2 regions of the Pectobacterium artocarpous genome follow, and region 2 is predicted to be linked to the other one. Evidence: predicted binding sites of a transcription regulator. Region 2 holds the regulator's gene; the other holds the start of a gene.

Region 1 (9,338 bases), on a different contig from region 2:
GGCTAAAAATCAACAAGACGCAGCCACGATGGTGCGTCTTGTTAGGGGACGATCAATACAATCCAATACAATCGCAAAAGTTAGCGACGAACGGCGATCGCTTCGATTTCGATCTTCACGTCTTTTGGCAGGCGTGCAACTTCAACGCAAGAGCGGGCCGGGAACGGAGCATCGTGCTCGTTGAAGAAGGCTTCATACGTGGTATTCACCAGAGTGAAGTCGTGCAGGTCTTTCACGAATACCGTGGTTTTCACGATATCGGAAACTTTCAGGCCAGCGGCTTCCACAATCGCCTGGACGTTTTCCAGTGACTGACGGGTCTGAGCGGTGATGTTATCTGCCACCAGACCGCTTTTCGGGTTTACCGGAATCTGGCCAGACGTGATGATCATGCTGCCGAGGTCGACGCCCTGAACATAGGGGCCGATGGCGGCAGGGGCGTGCTCAGTGCTGATAATGCGTGACATGGTATCTCCTTGATGGGGGGTAAAAGGAACACGGACGCCGAATGCCAATCACTCAAGCATGAATTTATAGGGAAACACGGTGATGAGGTTCCCGCAGGGATGCTTCACGCCGTGGTCGCCCCGGTATCTCGATCCTTAAACGATCGGCATTACGCGGACATAGCCATTATTCAAAAAAGCCCCGCCGCAGGCAATGTCCATCGCGGGACAAAGCAGAAAACTAACGATCTTGCAGCACCGCCTGACGCTCAAACTCTTTCTCGCAGTACTTACACTTCAGGTGAACGTCGCCGTCGCGCTGCTTAACGCTGAACGATGAAGATACCGGTTCGCTGCGGCTGATGCAGTTGCTATTCGGGCAGATGAGCACACCAGTAATGTGCTCTGGCAGCGTCGGAACCAGTTTGCGCACAACGTCATAGTCATCAATCTGATTGACGGTAGCCTGCGGTGCGTAGATCGCCAGTTGATTCGCCTGTTGTTCGGTCAGGAAGACGTTTTCGATCTTGATCAGATCTTTACGTCCAAGGTGGTTGGACGGTAAGTTCAGGCCGATCGTGATGCGCTGGTCTGTCGCGGTCAGTTTAAACAGCGTCAGCAGCTTAAAACCCACCTGTGCGGGAATGTGGTCAATCACCGTACCGCGTTTGATCGCTTCAACCTGTAATTTATTATCGTGTGTCATGATGGTTTCTTCCTCTTACAGAACCAGTTCGCGATTCAGGACCAGCGCCAGCAGCGCCTGCCGGGCGTAAATGCCGTTGCCCGCCTGCTGGAAATAATAGGCGTAGGGCGTGGCATCTACATCAATGGTGATCTCATCGACGCGCGGCAGTGGGTGCAGCACTTTCAAATTCGGGCGGGCGCTATGCAGGTCGGCAGCGCGCAGGACAAACTGGGATTTGATGTTGATGTACTCGGACGGATCCAGACGCTCTTTCTGCACGCGCGTCATGTACAGTATATCCAGCTCGCTGACGACATCTTCAATGCTGTTATGCAGGCTGTAAGCAATATTTTTCTCTTTCAGCATGCTCAGAATATAGTCCGGCATCGCCAGTGCATCCGGAGCGATGAAGTAGAAACGGTTACCTTCAAACTTCGCCAGCGCCTGCGTGAGTGAATGCACGGTGCGGCCGTATTTCAAATCACCGACCATCGCGATATTGATGTTGTTCAGCCGACCTTGCGTTTCCTGAATGGTGAATAAATCGAGCAGCGTCTGCGTCGGGTGCTGGTTTGCGCCATCACCTGCATTTAATACCGGAATACCGTTGGAGAACTCAGTCGCAAGACGGGAAGCACCTTCCTGCGGGTGACGCATCACGATGGCATCCACGTATTGACCGATCACGGAAATGGTGTCGGCCAGCGTTTCGCCCTTTTTCCCTAGCGATGTGTTGTTGCTGTCGGCAAAACCGACGACGGAGGCGCCGAGACGATGCATCGCGGTTTCAAAGGATAAACGCGTTCGGGTGGAGGCTTCGAAGAAACAGCTGGCAATCACTTTATGTTTTAACAACTCCGGCTGGGGCTTGGCTTTCAGGCTGGCGGCGACACGCAGCGTCAGTTCCAAATCTTCCCGACTGAGGTCATTAATCGAAATAATATGTTTTTGATAGAGCGGATTGACCATGTTGTCTTTCTCCTCACGAGTAAACAGGAAATGTCGTATCTGGCTGCCCGAGCTGTCGGCAAAAATGCCTGATTTGCTTGTTGATGCCACAACGTGACGACCTGCAAGGGGGACGTTGTGGACGATAGGGCACAAAAAAAAGCCCCTCATTGAGGGGCTTTCTTAATGGAATGATTGAGCAACGGAAAGGAAAACGCTGGCTGGCTGCCGGATGGCAGTTGTGGTTGAGAACCAACATAAGCAGCGGATGTTTTGGTGTAACGACGCATGACCCCTCCCGGCAAACTGTCGGGAATTATACGCGCCGACTAGGCTATTTCAAGCAGAAAACGTGGTTTTTTACGCATCGCAATCGGTTGCGGATAGGGTGCGGCATGCATAACGTACGCAGAGGGAAGGTAGTCGATGAGGAAGAGTGGTGGGCAGTTCACTTTTTTGTATTAACGCGCTGGCGGTGGGCATATTTGGAGAGTATAAGGATTATAAAATAGGGTTTCATTTTTTCTATCAACGGGGTTTTTTATGATTACTGGTAATGTCCACCACCTTGAACTGGTGTCTTATCTACCAGCCAAACTGCGTGAAGCAATTGAATACGTGAAGCAAAATATTACGGCAGACACGCCGCTGGGCAAGCATGATATTGAGGGCAACAGCGTGTTTGTGCTGATCTCTAACGACAGCACCGATCTGCTGGAAAAACGCCGTGCTGAGTATCATGCCAAATATCTGGACATCCAGATTGTGCTGTCCGGTGTGGAAGGGATGACCTTCAGTAACCTGCCAGCGGGCAATCCGGATACCGATTGGCTGGCGGATAAAGACATTGCCTTCCTGGCTGCGGGCGAGCAGGAAAAACAGTTTGTGATGCAGGAAGGGGATTTTGTTGTTTTCTTCCCAGGTGAAGTGCACAAACCGCTGTGTGCCATTGGCGAGCCAGCATACGTGCGCAAAGCCGTGGTGAAAATCGACGCGTCGTTGGTGGGATAAACCGCCGTGAAGCCTATCCCTCCCCATGCTGGGGAGGGAAGTAAACCTTAATCTTACGCCAGTGTGGCGACCATCACCGCTTTAATGGTGTGCATGCGGTTTTCTGCCTGATCGAACACGATGCTGTGCGCGGATTCGAAGACCTCATCCGTGACTTCCATTCCACCGTGCAGACCATACTGTTCCGCCATTTGCTGACCCATTGTCGTCTGATCGTCATGGAACGCGGGCAGACAGTGCAGAAACTTCACCTGCGGGTTACCCGTCGCGGCGATCATCGCCATGTTCACCTGATACGGTTTTAGCAGCGCGATACGCTCCTGCCAGGTCTCTTTCGGTTCCCCCATGGAAACCCAAACGTCGGTATAAATGAAATCTGCGCCCGCGACGCCTGCGGCGATATCTTCCGTCAGCGTAATGCTGCCGCCGGTTTGTTCTGCCGCAGCCTGACACTCCGCCACCAGACCGGCGTCCGGCCAGCAAGCTTTTGGCGCAACGAGGCGTAAATCCAACCCGGTCAGCGCCGCCGCTTCCAGCATGGTGTTGCCCATGTTGTTACGCGCATCGCCCGCGTAGACGAGCGTCATCTCTGATAGCGGTTTACCCGGCAAATGCTCCTGCATCGTTAGCAGATCCGCCAGCAGCTGCGTGGGGTGGAATTCGTTCGTCAGCCCGTTCCACACCGGCACGCCCGCGTGTTGCGCCAGCATTTCGACAATCTGCTGGCCGTAGCCGCGATATTGAATGCCGTCGTACATTCTTCCCAGTACGCGAGCGGTATCTTTGATGGATTCTTTATGGCCAATTTGGCTGCCGCTTGGGCCGAGATAGGTCACTTGCGCACCCTGATCGTATGCAGCAACTTCGAAAGAGCAGCGAGTACGAGTCGAATCTTTTTCGAAGATGAGTGCGATGTTTTTACCTTGTAGGCGGCGGACTTCTGTCCCGTTTTTTTTATCGGCTTTCAGTTTCGTTGACAGGGCTAAAAGATTGGCAATGTCTGCGGGGGTAAAATCCATTAACCTTAAAAAATGACGCTTATAGAACGGTTGCATGATGTACATCTCCATGTGGCTCAACACTATCCCCGTCATACTTCAAGCTGCATATGCGTTGGCTTCTCTTACTCACCTCAGCCACTTACTTGGGTAAGCTCCTGGGGATTCGTGCGGTTGCCGCGTTACGATGCTCATTACTGAGCATCGCCCTAAAGGGCTAACGCTTCGCGTTGTTCAAAACGTTAACGTTTTGTCCTGCAACTCGAATTATCTAGGGCATGTCAATTGGATAAAAAAACTATCGATTGAATTAAAATTCACTTTATATGTGTAATTATTCAAATTCAAGTGGTGATATCAAACTTTGTGGTGGAGCAAGCCGCAGGGCTGTGGGACAATAAGCAATATTACGTCGATTAATGAGGACTGAGGCATGGCAAACCGCGAATTACTGGAAGAGCAACGGGAAGAGACACGCCTGATCATCGAAGAACTGCTGGATGACGGCAGCGATCCTGACGCGCTCTATACCATTGAACACCATTTCTCTGCTGAGAAGTTTGAAGTGCTGGAAAAAGTCGCTGTAGAAGCCTTTAAGATGGGCTATGAAGTGACGGATGCGGAAGAGCTGGAAGTGGAAGATGGTGTGTTGCTGATGTGCTGCGATGCTATCAGTGAAGTTGCGCTAAATGCGGAGCTGATCGACGCACAGGTAGAACAGCTACTGGCGCTGGCAGAACGCCACGGTGTGAATTACGACGGTTGGGGCACCTACTTCGAAGATCCAGATGGTGAAGGCGAAGAAGACGGGGATGATGAAGATTTTTATGACGAAGACGATGACGGTAAACGCCATTAAGTCATTAATCTCGAAGAACACGCCTCACTAAATGCCGCAGGAACACCCTGCGGCGTTTTTTACTCGGCATGACAACGCCTTATTACCGTACTTTCAGTCTATTACAGCACCTTCAGCATTGTTACTTCACAATCGATGTGGCCCGTGTTGCCCATTGCGTGCGGAATCGGCTCGAAGCCCAATGACTCATACAGCCGGATCGCGCTGGTCAGATGGCCAGTTGTTTCCAGATAACAGCGGCGAAAGCCGTGCTGACGTGCAAAATCAAGCGCCTGTATCGCTAACTGACGCGCCAGCCCTTTGCCGCGCGCGACGGGCAGGAAATACATTTTCTGCAATTCGCACACATCTTCTTCACCTGCAACCAGAGGCGCAATGCCGCCTCCGCCAACCACGCGGCCTTCGTATTCAATCACCCAGTAGGCGCTTTGCGGCTGACTATATAGTGCAAACAGCGCGTCCAGATTAGGATCGGAAACGGTGTAGCCTTTATCGGCCGTCAAACCAAATTCGGCGGAAACCTGACGAATGACCTGAGCGATAGCAGCATCGTCTCGCGCGGTGATGGAGCGTACCTGAAGATTGGCGGAGGTCGCGGTTGTCATAATACGTACTCTTGTTCCTACGGTTTACAAGGGGAATGATTCTGGTCGATTGTAATACCATTTCAGGCCACATTGATGCAACGCCTATACCCGTTCTTCCTGCTGTGCTTCGAGTGGTATCTGTGATGATTTTTATTCCATATCCACACTAACACGCTAGCATTTTCTACTGTTAAAGCCATAACATGACACCGTGAAACTCGGATTATCTAAAATATAAGTAAAATTTCCTGCAATATCTCAAGATATAAATATCTAGGAACGCTATTCCTTACGATTTATAAGACTATGAGGTTGTTTAATTACTGTTAGCTTTTATTTTTGTCGTTAACAAGACATGACTAAATAAGCCGATTTTTTTATGCCAGTAACGATTTTAAGCGTTTTATTAGGCTTATTTATTTTAGGATGAAAGGTCTATGACTATGAATACTTCAGAAAATAATACGCAGCATCGCGTGAAGTTTCATGGTAAGGCTGGGGAATATTTTGCAATTTGGTTGGTGAATGCGTTATTAACGGTTATCACTCTGGGTATTTATTCTGTCTGGGCTGGGCAGCACCTGTGGCAGAGATTCGTCATGCACGCTATATCGCTAATGCGACAGCGGTGGAAGGCGATCTCGAACTGCTGTACGTTCAGGCACATCAGGACACAGCAAACAGCGCACTGGCCGAAGAAGCCGTGCAGGCACTCGATTTGGGTGTTGGCCTGTAAGTTACATACTCTAAATAATTCGAGTTTCAGCAAGGCGGCAAGGGAAGGAATCGCGATGAGCTTACTCAGGTAAGTGATTCGGGTGACAAATCTGCCGGGAGCAGATTTGAACGCTGCTTGCAGCGGCCCTTCAGGGCGAGGCCCACGACGGGCCGAGTATTTGAGCGTAGCCAACGCACATGCAACTTGAAGTATGACGAGTATAAGGCAGGAATATGAATATTGAGGGGCATTATCAATACCCCGGATTAGCGGCCCGCGTGGCCGCTTCTCTTCATTTAACGGACAGCGGCTCGGTGATGGTGTTGAATACCGGGTCATCGAACACGATATTTGCGCTGGAACAGGTCACGGTTTCCGATGCGCTGGGTTCCATTCCTCTTATGTTAACGTTTCCTGTGGCGGTCGTTTTGTTCCGCTGACGACCCTACATTTCGCGCATGGTATTCCGCACGCCGTCGTCCGGGGTCGGTCCACCGGTTGGAACGCCATAAACGTGGCGTCATTCTCACGTTATTCGCCACGATATTGATGGTGATAAACTATGTTTATGTGGTGTTGCCGTGGGTGAGTTCTGCACTGGCGCTACGCATTCCTACCGCTATCGAACAGCAGTTAGGGCAAAACACGCTGACGCTGTTACGGCACAGTGATTTTAAGCCTTCCAAACTGCCCGTTGAGTGCCAGCAGGCGATGCAAACACTGTTTCAGCAGGTTATGCCGCCTGATATGCGGGAAGATAAAACACTGCTGCGCCTGGAGATCATGTCTGCGCCGATCGGGCCGAATGCCTTTATGCTGGCGGATGGCAGGCTGATTATCAGTGACGATCTGGTATCGCTGACGTTCATGTGGATGACGGGAGATGTCAGTGGCGTGGGGGATACCTTGTTGCAGTCTGCCGCTTTCATCAACGAGATGCAGTTCTCCCGCGATATGGAACGGGAGGCTGACGCATGGGCAATCGCAGAAATGCAGCAGCAAGGGCGTTCGCTACAGTCGATGTATCAGGCTCTGGTCGCTAACGACCGCAGCCATGATGAAGTGGCGTCGCTGGATTTGCCTGACTGGCTAAGCACGCACCCGGATATGGATGAGCGGCTGAAAACGATTGAAAGAGAGATGAATAAGTACTAATTATCTGCTTTCGATTCTCAACCCCGAACTGACTCCCGCCTTATGTCAATCGTGTGCGGTATCACCGCGCACGACCCTCTCTTCGTTAGAAGATCGATCAAAAAATACACACATTGCTGTTTTTATCCTCGCCTGTTTCAGGCTGAGAGGATGGGAAGCAGGGTAACGCGCTGAGGCAGGAATCCTTTAAATATCATCCTATTAAAAACTGTCTGTAGAATCTCTCGCGATAAATAAAAAATCAAGATAATAATCCATTTTTTATTATTAGTTAGCTTGCGTTTATTGGGATTTTTCCTAATGGGCATTAGAATCGCGGCTTCATGACTTCATGTTACCGAAGAGTTATTTATGATTAATCGAATACTATCAAGGGCGCTGGGCGCATTTCTGTTAATGCTCGCACCATTAACGCATGCACAGGCCAATGTACCTGAGCCCAAAGAAGGCGACTGGGTTGCGCCGAAATTTACCTTCAACAGTGGTGAAAAATTAAAAGATCTGCGTATTCACTATTACACGATCGGTGATAAAACCAAGCCTGCTGTCTTATTGCTACATGGAACGAACCAACCGATTAAAGCGCTGCTCGCAAACGGTTTTGGCGGAGAGTTGTTCGGGCCGGGCCAAGCGCTGGATAGCAGCAAATATTTTATTATCATGCCGGAGAGCATTGGTTCTGGAAAATCTGCTAAGCCATCAGACGGCTTGGGGATGAAATTCCCGCAGTATGATTATAACGATATGGTGCAGGCACAATATCGCTTAGTCAAAGAAGGACTGGGTATTACCCACCTGCGGCTGGTAATGGGGTATTCCATGGGCGGCATGCAAACCTGGCTCTGGGGTGAAAAATACCCGGACATGATGGATGCGCTGGTACCAATGGCGTCTCTGCCAAATGAACTGTCTGGCCGCAACTGGATGATGCGTCGCATCCTGATTGAATCCATCAAGAACGATCCGATCTGGAATAATGGTGATTACACGCAACAGCCGCCAACGCTGAAAACGGCCAGCATTATGTTCAGCATCGCCACCACTGGCGGCACCCTGGCCTATCAGAGCAAAGCGCCAACGCGTGCACAGGCGGATAAATTGGTCGAAGATCGCCTTGCGGCCCCTTCGAATAGCGATGCCAATGACTTTATTTATATCTGGGGGTCGTCTGCAAATTATAACGCCGCCCCAGAACTGAATAAAATTAAGGCCCCTATTCTGGTGATTAACTCTGCGGATGACGAACGTAATCCTGTTGAAACAGGCATCCTGGAGAATGATCTTAAGCAAATTAAGCAGGCGACATTATTTCTTATTCCCGCGAGTAAAGACACCAGCGGGCATGGCACGATGATGTCCGCGAAGTTTTATAAAGATGAGTTGCAACATTTTTTAGAAAAAAATCCGTCTCAGAAGAATAATAAAAAATAAATCCTAATGACCGACAGAGAGTTTAATTTCTGTCGGTCATCGTCTTCTTTATGCGTTTATTTATTTTTATAACGAATTCATTTCAGTTCGTGGAAATTAATACGTCTGGATATATAGCGACTATTGCGTAAATAACAGAACGGCTCCGCTGTAAAGTTGGTGCTCACCCTCTTTTATTTCAGACCACAGGGACAATTTATGTTTCGTAAGATAAAGATCCGTACTGCACTCAGCATGATGGTGTTTTTGTTAGCGGCGTTACTGCTTTTTGTCGGCGTTTTGGGGCTGGTTGCGGTTCAGTCAGGAAACAAATCATTTGCTCGTGTCGATATGGAAGTGCTACCAGGGCTGGTCGCGCTGAATGACAGCACTGAACTGTTGTTGCGTGGCCGGTTGGATTTGCGTCTGTATGAATCATTAATGGGGAAAGGGGATATCGAGGCGGCTGAAGTCGCGCTGCGACGTGCCAGAACCAAAGTGGATGGTGCCAGCGAGAA
Region 2 (9,338 bases):
ATGCTATATTATTTCCAAATAATAATGTCATGTTAGCTCGGCATATAACTAACATCCGTTATTTATACCACTAATCTACAGTCGTCTTATAGCAAATAAGGGAAGGATTATGATTTTAAGGAAACAAGACTGGCATCCCGCTGATATCATTGCTGCACTGCGCAAGAAAAACACGACGCTGGCGGCAGTATCGCGAGCGGCCGGATTAAGCTCATCTACACTCGCTAACGCGCTCTCACGGCCCTGGCCCAAGGGGGAATGGCTTATTGCCGATGCGTTGAATATTCACCCTTCAGAGATTTGGCCCAGCCGGTACTATGATCCGGAAACCAATGAGCTTATCGACAGAAAAAAACTCATCCGTCCCGATTAAAAAAAGAAAAGCCGGAGATTGACATCTCCGGCTTTTCACTCTGCGTATTGTTAGCAACCGCAATGACTAGTTCTTGATGAACGTCTCGCCCAACTCAATATCTTGCTTCAGCGTGTCCAGCATGCTGTTAAGCGCGTTTTGCTCAAAAGCACTTAATGCACCGATGTCTTTACACTCTACAACGCCGTCTTTACCTAACAGAATAGGTTGAGCAAAGAAGCGGGCGTGCTCGCCATCACTTTCAACGTATGCACATTCCACCACGCCACTTTCACCTTGCAGTGCACGTACCAGAGACAGACCAAAACGTGCAGCAGCCTGACCCATAGACAACGTTGCCGATCCGCCACCCGCTTTGGCTTCAACAACTTCGGTGCCTGCATTCTGAATACGCTTGGTCAGATCGGCCACTTCCTGCTCGCTGAAGCTGATGCCAGGCACCTGAGACAGCAGTGGCAGAATCGTCACACCAGAGTGTCCACCGATAACCGGCACATTAATATCCTGCGGCTGTTTGCCTTTCAGCTCAGCAACGAATGTATTGGAACGGATGATATCCAACGTTGTGACACCGAACAGTTTGTTTTTGTCATACACGCCCGCTTTTTTCAGCACTTCTGCTGCGATGGCAACGGTCGTGTTCACTGGGTTGGTGATGATACCAATGCACGCTTTCGGACAGGTAACGGCAATTTGTTCAACCAGGTTACGTACAATGCCAGCATTGACGTTAAACAGATCGGAGCGATCCATACCTGGCTTACGTGCCACACCGGCGGAGATCAGCACAATATCTGCACCAGCAAGCGCAGGTTTAGCATCTTCACCGCTATAGCCTTTGATCTTCACAGCTGTAGGAATGTGGCTCAGATCGACAGCAACACCCGGCGTGACCGGAGCAATATCGTAAAGGGATAGTTCTGAACCTGAAGGAAGCTGGGTTTTGAGGAGGAGTGCGAGTGCCTGACCGATACCACCTGCTGCTCCGAGAACTGCAACTTTCATCCTAAACTCCTTATTATCGTAAAATAAAAAAGTGCCGTGAATTCATTTGGTTATAAACAGAATATAAAAATGGGGATAAGATCAGTCTACTCATCTTTCTGCAAATGACATGAGAGCCAAAAAATACGCTATGTCTCTAATAATAAATCAAAAACAACCATTCATTTGAAAGGTAAGTAAAGTTAATAAGCTATTGAGCTATAATGCGGTGTTCATTCACGAGCAATTAACCTGTGCGCTACATTACACCGATCAACGGCGTCTAAACAACATCATTTTGATAACATTTAATTTACTTTTATGTGACGCAGGACACATTTTTCGGACGACTCGAAGACCGAATTTTTGTGAAAACAGCGACTAGCACATATCTGAGTAAATAGACTGGAGTTATACGCAATTTAATTGCATAAAAATTCACACAACTGCATAATAGAAGGATTAACCATAACAATTGATCCGGTGCAGAATGCGAAATTCGACAAAACAAGAAGACCTCGTTAAAGCGTTCAAGGCGCTGTTAAAGGAAGAGAAGTTCAGTTCTCAAAGTGAGATTGTTCAGGCATTGCAAGACGAAGGATTTGAAAACATCAACCAATCCAAGGTCTCACGCATGCTAACAAAATTTGGTGCCGTGCGCACACGTAATGCCAAGATGGAGATGGTGTATTGTCTCCCAGCGGAACTCGGTGTTCCTACCACATCCAGCCCGTTGAAGAATCTTGTGCTGGACGTAGACTATAACGACGCGGTCATCGTCATCCATACCAGCCCTGGAGCCGCACAGCTCATTGCCCGCCTGCTGGACTCGCTCGGGAAGTCCGAAGGGATTCTCGGCACCATAGCAGGGGATGACACTATCTTCACCACCCCGGCAAGAGGCTTCAGCGTCAAACAGCTTTACGAAGCTATTCTGGTGCTCTTCGAACAAGAGCTGTAACTCACGCGCCCCGACTGTTTTTGCTACGTGTAGGCTAACTACACGTAGCGATTATCATCCAAAGACTCACACCGCAGGTAATTCAGCCAACGGCCAACGTGGTCTAACAGATACGCCCAGCGTCTGACTCGCCCCGTGGACCAGACGAACACTGCCGGCATAAGCAATCATCGCGCCATTATCCGTACAGAATTCAGGACGCGCATAAAACACCTCGCCGCCACGTTTCGCCATGACGTCGCCTAAACGCTGGCGCAGCGTCCGGTTAGCGCTTACGCCCCCCGCCATGACCAGCCGTTTAAAGCCAGTTTCATCCAACGCACGACGACATTTTATCGCCAGCGTATCTACAACGGCATCTTCAAATGCGCGGGCAATATCGGCACGCGTTTGATCGTCATCGCCATTGCTACGAATCGTATTGGCAGCAAACGTTTTTAGTCCAGAGAAGCTGAAATCCAGACCAGGACGATCGGTCATTGGGCGAGGAAACGTAAAGCGCTGCGGATCACCCGCCTGCGCCATTTTCGACAACATAGGGCCTCCAGGATAATCCAGCCCCAGCAGTTTCGCCGTCTTATCAAATGCTTCGCCCGCCGCGTCATCAATCGATTCGCCCAACAAACGGTATTCACCAATGCCCGTCACACTGATAAGCTGTGTATGGCCTCCAGAAACCAGCAGCGCGACGAAGGGAAACGCCGGTGGGTTATCCTCCAGCATCGGCGCCAGCAAATGCCCCTCCATATGGTGTACAGGGATCGCCGGTACACCCCAGGCAAATGCCAGAGAGCGACCTACTGTCGCGCCTACCAATAGCGCGCCCACCAAACCAGGGCCAGCGGTGTAAGCCACACCATCGATATCGCCAGCCTGTAATCCGGCCTCACGCAGCGACGCCTGAATTAACGGGACCGTTTTACGCACGTGATCGCGGGAGGCAAGCTCAGGCACTACGCCGCCGTAATCCGCATGTAATTTAACCTGGCTGTATAACTGATTAGCGAGTAAACCGGCTTCGGTGTCATAAATAGCCACGCCGGTTTCATCACAGGATGTTTCGATACCCAATACGCGCATTGCTGTTCCTACGTTGATAGCGATACAAGCGCCGGTGAATGCCGCTTGCTTCAAACTGTGGATAGTCTATCATAAGTGCCCTGATTTCTGCGCTGGCCACGGCTGGGTGTTTTATGATCACCGCAATGCTTTACAAAGACGCCACGTTTGCAGTAGAATTCCGCACCATTTTGAAAAGGCTGGCACAAGGCCAGCGGCAAACCGAATTTATTGAGGTGAGAGGCACATGCCGGTAATTAAAGTACGTGAAAACGAGCCGTTCGACGTAGCTCTGCGTCGCTTCAAGCGTTCCTGTGAAAAAGCAGGTGTTTTGGCTGAAGTTCGTCGTCGTGAGTTTTATGAAAAACCAACGACCGAACGTAAGCGCGCTAAAGCTTCTGCAGTGAAACGCCACGCTAAGAAACTGGCTCGAGAAAACGCACGCCGCACTCGTCTGTATTAATTTTCAGGAGGGTTTCCCTCCAACGCGTGATTAATCCGCAGACTTAGCAGTTGCATACGAAGGCCGTGCTTTCCGAAAGGAAGCGCGGCTTGTTGTCGTTTATAAGCTATATCCAATGTAACCACCTTACAGAAAGATATACATCAGGGGCTTATGGCTGGACGAATCCCACGCGTATTTATTAATGACCTGCTGGTGCGTACCGACATCGTCGATCTCATTGACGCGCGCGTCAAACTGAAAAAGCAGGGCAAAAACTACCATGCGTGCTGTCCATTCCATCACGAAAAAACCCCCTCATTCACCGTAAACGGTGACAAACAGTTCTACCACTGTTTTGGTTGTGGCGCACACGGCAACGCCATTGACTTTTTGATGAATTACGATCGTCTCGAATTCGTTGAAACCATTGAAGAACTGGCCACCCAATACGGCCTCGAAGTGCCTTATGAAAGGGGCACTGGCCCAACCCAATTAGAGCGTCACCAGCGGCAAAGTCTGTACGAATTGATGGGACAGCTCAGCGGGTTCTATCAACAAGCACTAAGCCAGTCAGCCGGTACGCCAGCGTCGCAGTATCTGCAACAGCGCGGTTTAAGCGCAGAGGTTATCAGCCATTTTGCGATCGGCTTTGCCCCGCCCGGCTGGGATAACGTCTTAAAACGCTTTGGCCGCAATAATGATGACCGCAGCACATTGAACGATGCTGGCATGCTGGTGACTAACGATCAAGGCCGAACGTACGATCGCTTCCGCGAGCGAGTAATGTTCCCCATCCGCGATAAACGGGGGCGAGTGATTGCGTTCGGCGGTCGAGTATTAGGCGACGGTACGCCAAAGTACCTTAACTCGCCGGAAACAGAGATTTTTCACAAAGGTCGCCAGTTGTATGGCCTGTATGAAGCGCAGCAAAGCCACGCAGAGCTAAAGCGGCTCTTGGTTGTTGAAGGCTATATGGATGTGGTGGCGCTGGCGCAGTTTGGCATTGATTATGCGGTAGCGTCGCTGGGTACTTCAACAACCGCCGATCACATTCAGTTACTATTTCGCGCCACAGATTTGGTGGTGTGTTGTTACGACGGGGACCGTGCCGGACGTGAAGCCGCATGGCGTGCGCTGGAAACTGCGCTACCCTATTTGAACGATGGCCGTCAGCTACGCTTTATGTTTCTGCCGGACGGTGAAGATCCCGACACACTGGTGCGTAAAGAAGGCAAAGCCGCCTTTGAACAGCGTATGGAACATGCCCTGCCGCTGTCGCAGTTTCTGTTTGAGACGCTACAACAGCAGGTAGACATGAGTTCGCCCGATGGCCGTACCAAGCTCAGTACGCTGGCGCTGCCGCTGATAGGCCAGGTACCAGGAGAAACGCTGCGGTTGTATTTGCGCCAGCAGCTCGGCAACAAGCTGGGTATTTTGGACGACAGCCAGTTGGACAGGCTACTGCCCAAAGTGGCAGAGCAGGCGCAGCCTTACCAGCCACCGCAACTAAAAGTCACAACTATGCGTATACTTATAGGACTTTTAGTACAAAACCCCAGGCTGGCGGTAGAGGTTCCTGACCTCGCGCTGGAAGGCGTTGAAGAAGACAAAGTGGCTGGTTTATCGCTGTTTCAGGATTTGGTGAAAACCTGCAACGCCAGCCCGGGAATGAACATGGGTCTGCTGTTGGAAAAATATCGCGACAGCAAGTACCGCAAGCAGCTTGAAACCATGGCTTCATGGAACCATATGATCGTAGAAGAAGAGCTCGACGAGAAGTTCAGAATCAGTCTGGCAGAGCTCTACGATCAGCTGTTGAAACAGCGACAAGAAACATTGATTGCCCGTGACAGAACGCATGGGCTCAACGCCAAAGAAAAAAAAGAGCTTTGGTCGTTGCAACTGGCGTTGACCAGAAAACACTGATACAGAGGCTTAATTGCCGATAAATAGCAGGGTTGAGCCCTGCAAAGAGCCGCTACAGGGGCCGCGGCGATAAGAAAAATACCCCTAATGCTATTGTTAGCGAACTACGCTGACCGACACCAACCCAAATACTCTGAAGTGTGGATACCGTCTTATGGAGCAAAACCCGCAGTCACAGCTGAAGCTGCTTGTCACCCGTGGTAAGGAGCAAGGCTACCTGACCTATGCTGAGGTCAATGACCATCTGCCGGAAGATATCATCGACTCGGATCAGATCGAAGATATCATCCAGATGATTAACGACATGGGCATCCAGGTGATGGAAGAAGCCCCGGATGCAGACGATCTGTTGCTAGCCGAAAACACCAATGATGCCGATGAAGATGCGGCAGAGGCTGCTGCGCAGGTGCTATCCAGCGTTGAATCGGAAATTGGTCGCACTACCGATCCGGTTCGCATGTATATGCGTGAAATGGGTACCGTTGAGCTGCTAACGCGTGAAGGCGAGATCGATATCGCCAAACGTATCGAAGACGGTATCAACCAGGTTCAGTGCTCTGTTGCCGAGTATCCTGAAGCCATTACTTACCTGCTGGAACAATACGATCGCGTTGAAGCGGGCGAAAGCCGCCTGTCCGACCTGATCACCGGCTTTGTCGATCCTAATGCGGAAGAGGACATTGCCCCTACCGCGACGCACGTTGGTTCTGAGCTTTCGAGCGAAGAAATGGACGATGACGACGAAGAGTCTGAAGACGACGAAGATTCCGAAGACGACAACAGTATCGACCCTGAACTGGCGCGTGAAAAGTTCACCGAACTGCGTGAACAATATGAAACGACCCGTCAGACCATCAAAGCCCATGGTCGTAGCCATGCGCTGGCAGCACAGGAAATTCTGAACCTGTCCGAGGTCTTCAAACAGTTCCGTCTGGTACCAAAACAGTTCGATTTCCTGGTTAACAGCATGCGCTCCATGATGGATCGCGTCCGTACTCAGGAACGTTTGATCATCAAACTGTGCGTTGAACAGTGCAAAATGCCGAAGAAAAACTTCGTCACCATGTTCACCGGCAATGAAACCAACAGCACCTGGTTTGCCGCAGCCGTCGCCATGGGCAAGCCGTGGTCTGAAAAGCTGAATGATGTAGAAGAAGACGTCACCCGCAGCCTGCAAAAACTGCAACAGATCGAAGAAGAAACCGGTCTGACGATCGAACAGGTTAAAGACATCAACCGCCGTATGTCGATTGGTGAAGCGAAGGCGCGCCGCGCCAAGAAAGAAATGGTGGAAGCCAACCTGCGTCTGGTTATTTCTATCGCGAAGAAATACACCAACCGCGGCTTGCAGTTCCTCGATCTGATTCAGGAAGGTAACATCGGTCTGATGAAAGCGGTAGATAAGTTCGAATATCGCCGTGGTTACAAATTCTCGACCTATGCGACCTGGTGGATCCGTCAGGCAATCACCCGTTCTATCGCCGATCAGGCGCGAACTATTCGTATTCCGGTACACATGATTGAGACGATCAACAAACTGAACCGTATCTCTCGTCAGATGTTGCAAGAAATGGGTCGCGAGCCGACGCCGGAAGAGCTGGCTGAACGTATGCTGATGCCGGAAGACAAAATTCGTAAAGTGCTGAAGATCGCGAAAGAGCCGATTTCAATGGAAACCCCGATTGGTGATGATGAAGATTCACATTTGGGCGATTTCATCGAAGATACGACGCTGGAGCTGCCGCTGGACTCCGCAACGTCGGAAAGTCTGCGTTCTGCGACACACGACGTATTGGCTGGCCTGACCGCTCGTGAAGCGAAAGTTCTGCGCATGCGTTTCGGTATCGATATGAACACCGACCATACGCTGGAAGAAGTGGGCAAGCAGTTTGACGTTACGCGTGAACGTATTCGTCAGATCGAAGCGAAAGCGCTGCGTAAACTGCGCCACCCAAGCCGTTCCGAAGTGCTGCGTAGCTTCCTGGATGATTAATTCGGTTCTCAGCTAATCCACACTCCACATAACTACATGATAAATAACCCCGGTTCGCCGGGGTTATTTTTTACCTGTCTGAACGCTCAGATGGGATTTACGCCTTATCCTGCAACGCCTGATACAGTTCCTGATACGACGCCACCAGCGACTCCAGCGTCGCACGATTCAGTCCACTTGGGTTTGGCAACACCCAAACCTGCGTCTCGCCAATACGTAACTCCTGACGCCCCCACGAAACTTTCTTGATACCAAACGCCTGACTGAACGCCTGCTTCCCTAGCACGGCCAACGCACGCGGCTGATAGCGCTCCACCTTCTCAACAATCGCGTTCCCGCCTTGCAGCAGCTCATCACGTCCCAGTTCGGTAGCTTCAACCGTTGGACGCTCTACCAACATGGTGGTGCCGCATCCGGTATCCAGCAGATGCTGTTCTTCCGCAGGAGCCAGCAAACGTTCAGTAAAACCAGCCTGATGAATCACTTTCCAGAAGCGATTACTGGGGTTCGCGAAGTGGTAACCGTGATGGGCCGTCGACAGCCCGGGGTTAATGCCGCAGAAAACCACCTGAAGATTCATGGCCAGAATATCGGTAATCATGTCTTTCCCTACTTCCATTGACTACGCCCATCGTAAATTCTGATAAAAATAACAACAAGCTATCTTGAGTATATAAAAGCACCACCCGGCAGATAGGCTATAGACCTCCCCCGGCACATTACCGTATAATCATCGCCCGTTCGGCCCCTTAGCTCAGTGGTTAGAGCAGGCGACTCATAATCGCTTGGTCGCTGGTTCAAGTCCAGCAGGGGCCACCAGACTTTATATTTAAAATCATATAATTAAGCCACCTTTCGTAAGGTGGTTTTTTTGTTTATAAATCGCAGTGTCGCAAAAATTGTCTCACAACATTTTTCTTCCTGTCACCGTTTCCTGTCCACAGAAAATACACTCGCTGTTTGCCATGTACGAATGTAAAACAGGATCGGTTGAATGTGCTTCGGAAGACTGACAGACGTCATTCACGTCTTAATAACCTGCGAACACTCGTCGATGGACACGGGCCGATGTGGGATTTTGCGAACAATCCTGAGTTGATCAACATCGTACGCACCCTGTACGAAAACGACAAAATTGTCAGTGCCGTCTGCCACGGTCCGGCGGGTCTGCTGAATGTAAAACTCAACAATGGTCAATTGCTGATTAAAGAACGCCGTCTTACCGGATTTACCGCAGAATAAGAGGCCTTCCGCCATTACGACAAGATCGTTCCGTTTGAACTCGAAGCCGCACTGAAAAAAGATGGCACAAAATTCGAAGAAGCACCGACCTTTGAAAATAAAGTCGTCGTAGGTGGCAAACTGATCACGGGTCAAAACCCTGCATCAGCAAAAGGGTTTGGCGAAGCGGTTGTCGAGGCCTGCAAACGAAAGCGTAAGCATCACCTTATCAGGTACGTTAGGTGCTAATACACCTAACGCTTGTCATCCCCAATTCACACCAGCAGAGATGTCGTGACCGGAGTCACATAACCAGACGGGGGCATTGCGACAGCGATTCAGGATTGTATAGTGTGCAAATAAGACGTTACCGTCA

What was found. The regulator ArgR, encoded in region 2, controls arginine synthesis, uptake and breakdown. The targets are predictions, from matches to a motif close to ANTGAATAAAAATACANT.
Region 1: a site for ArgR is predicted at 4,396-4,413, ahead of argF (ornithine carbamoyltransferase). Genes of this name have one in related genera too.

The regions. Positions count from the first base shown of each region.
Region 1 covers NZ_JBJXVK010000030.1:23,355-32,692, forward strand. Annotated here, with positions in the region: gene ridA (2-iminobutanoate/2-iminopropanoate deaminase) at 81-467, opposite strand; gene pyrI (aspartate carbamoyltransferase regulatory subunit) at 688-1,152, opposite strand; gene pyrB (aspartate carbamoyltransferase) at 1,168-2,103, opposite strand; gene ACKQAD_RS17790 (NanQ anomerase/TabA/YiaL family protein) at 2,626-3,093, shown strand; gene argF (ornithine carbamoyltransferase) at 3,147-4,148, opposite strand; gene rraB (ribonuclease E inhibitor RraB) at 4,525-4,950, shown strand; gene ACKQAD_RS17805 (GNAT family N-acetyltransferase) at 5,052-5,555, opposite strand; partial or broken gene ACKQAD_RS17810 (hypothetical protein) at 5,981-6,054, shown strand; partial or broken gene ACKQAD_RS17815 (DUF898 family protein) at 6,103-6,273, shown strand; partial or broken gene ACKQAD_RS17820 (M48 family metallopeptidase) at 6,489-7,410, shown strand; gene ACKQAD_RS17825 (alpha/beta fold hydrolase) at 7,762-8,841, shown strand; gene ACKQAD_RS17830 (methyl-accepting chemotaxis protein) at 9,040-9,338, shown strand, end outside.
Region 2 covers NZ_JBJXVK010000016.1:53,258-62,595, reverse strand. Annotated here, with positions in the region: gene ACKQAD_RS11915 (helix-turn-helix domain-containing protein) at 110-373, shown strand; gene mdh (malate dehydrogenase) at 440-1,378, opposite strand; gene argR (transcriptional regulator ArgR) at 1,848-2,318, shown strand; gene tsaD (tRNA (adenosine(37)-N6)-threonylcarbamoyltransferase complex transferase subunit TsaD) at 2,385-3,398, opposite strand; gene rpsU (30S ribosomal protein S21) at 3,625-3,840, shown strand; gene dnaG (DNA primase) at 3,994-5,748, shown strand; gene rpoD (RNA polymerase sigma factor RpoD) at 5,903-7,741, shown strand; gene mug (G/U mismatch-specific DNA glycosylase) at 7,839-8,342, opposite strand; tRNA gene ACKQAD_RS11875 (tRNA-Ile) at 8,485-8,560, shown strand; gene ACKQAD_RS11870 (DJ-1/PfpI family protein) at 8,738-8,983, shown strand.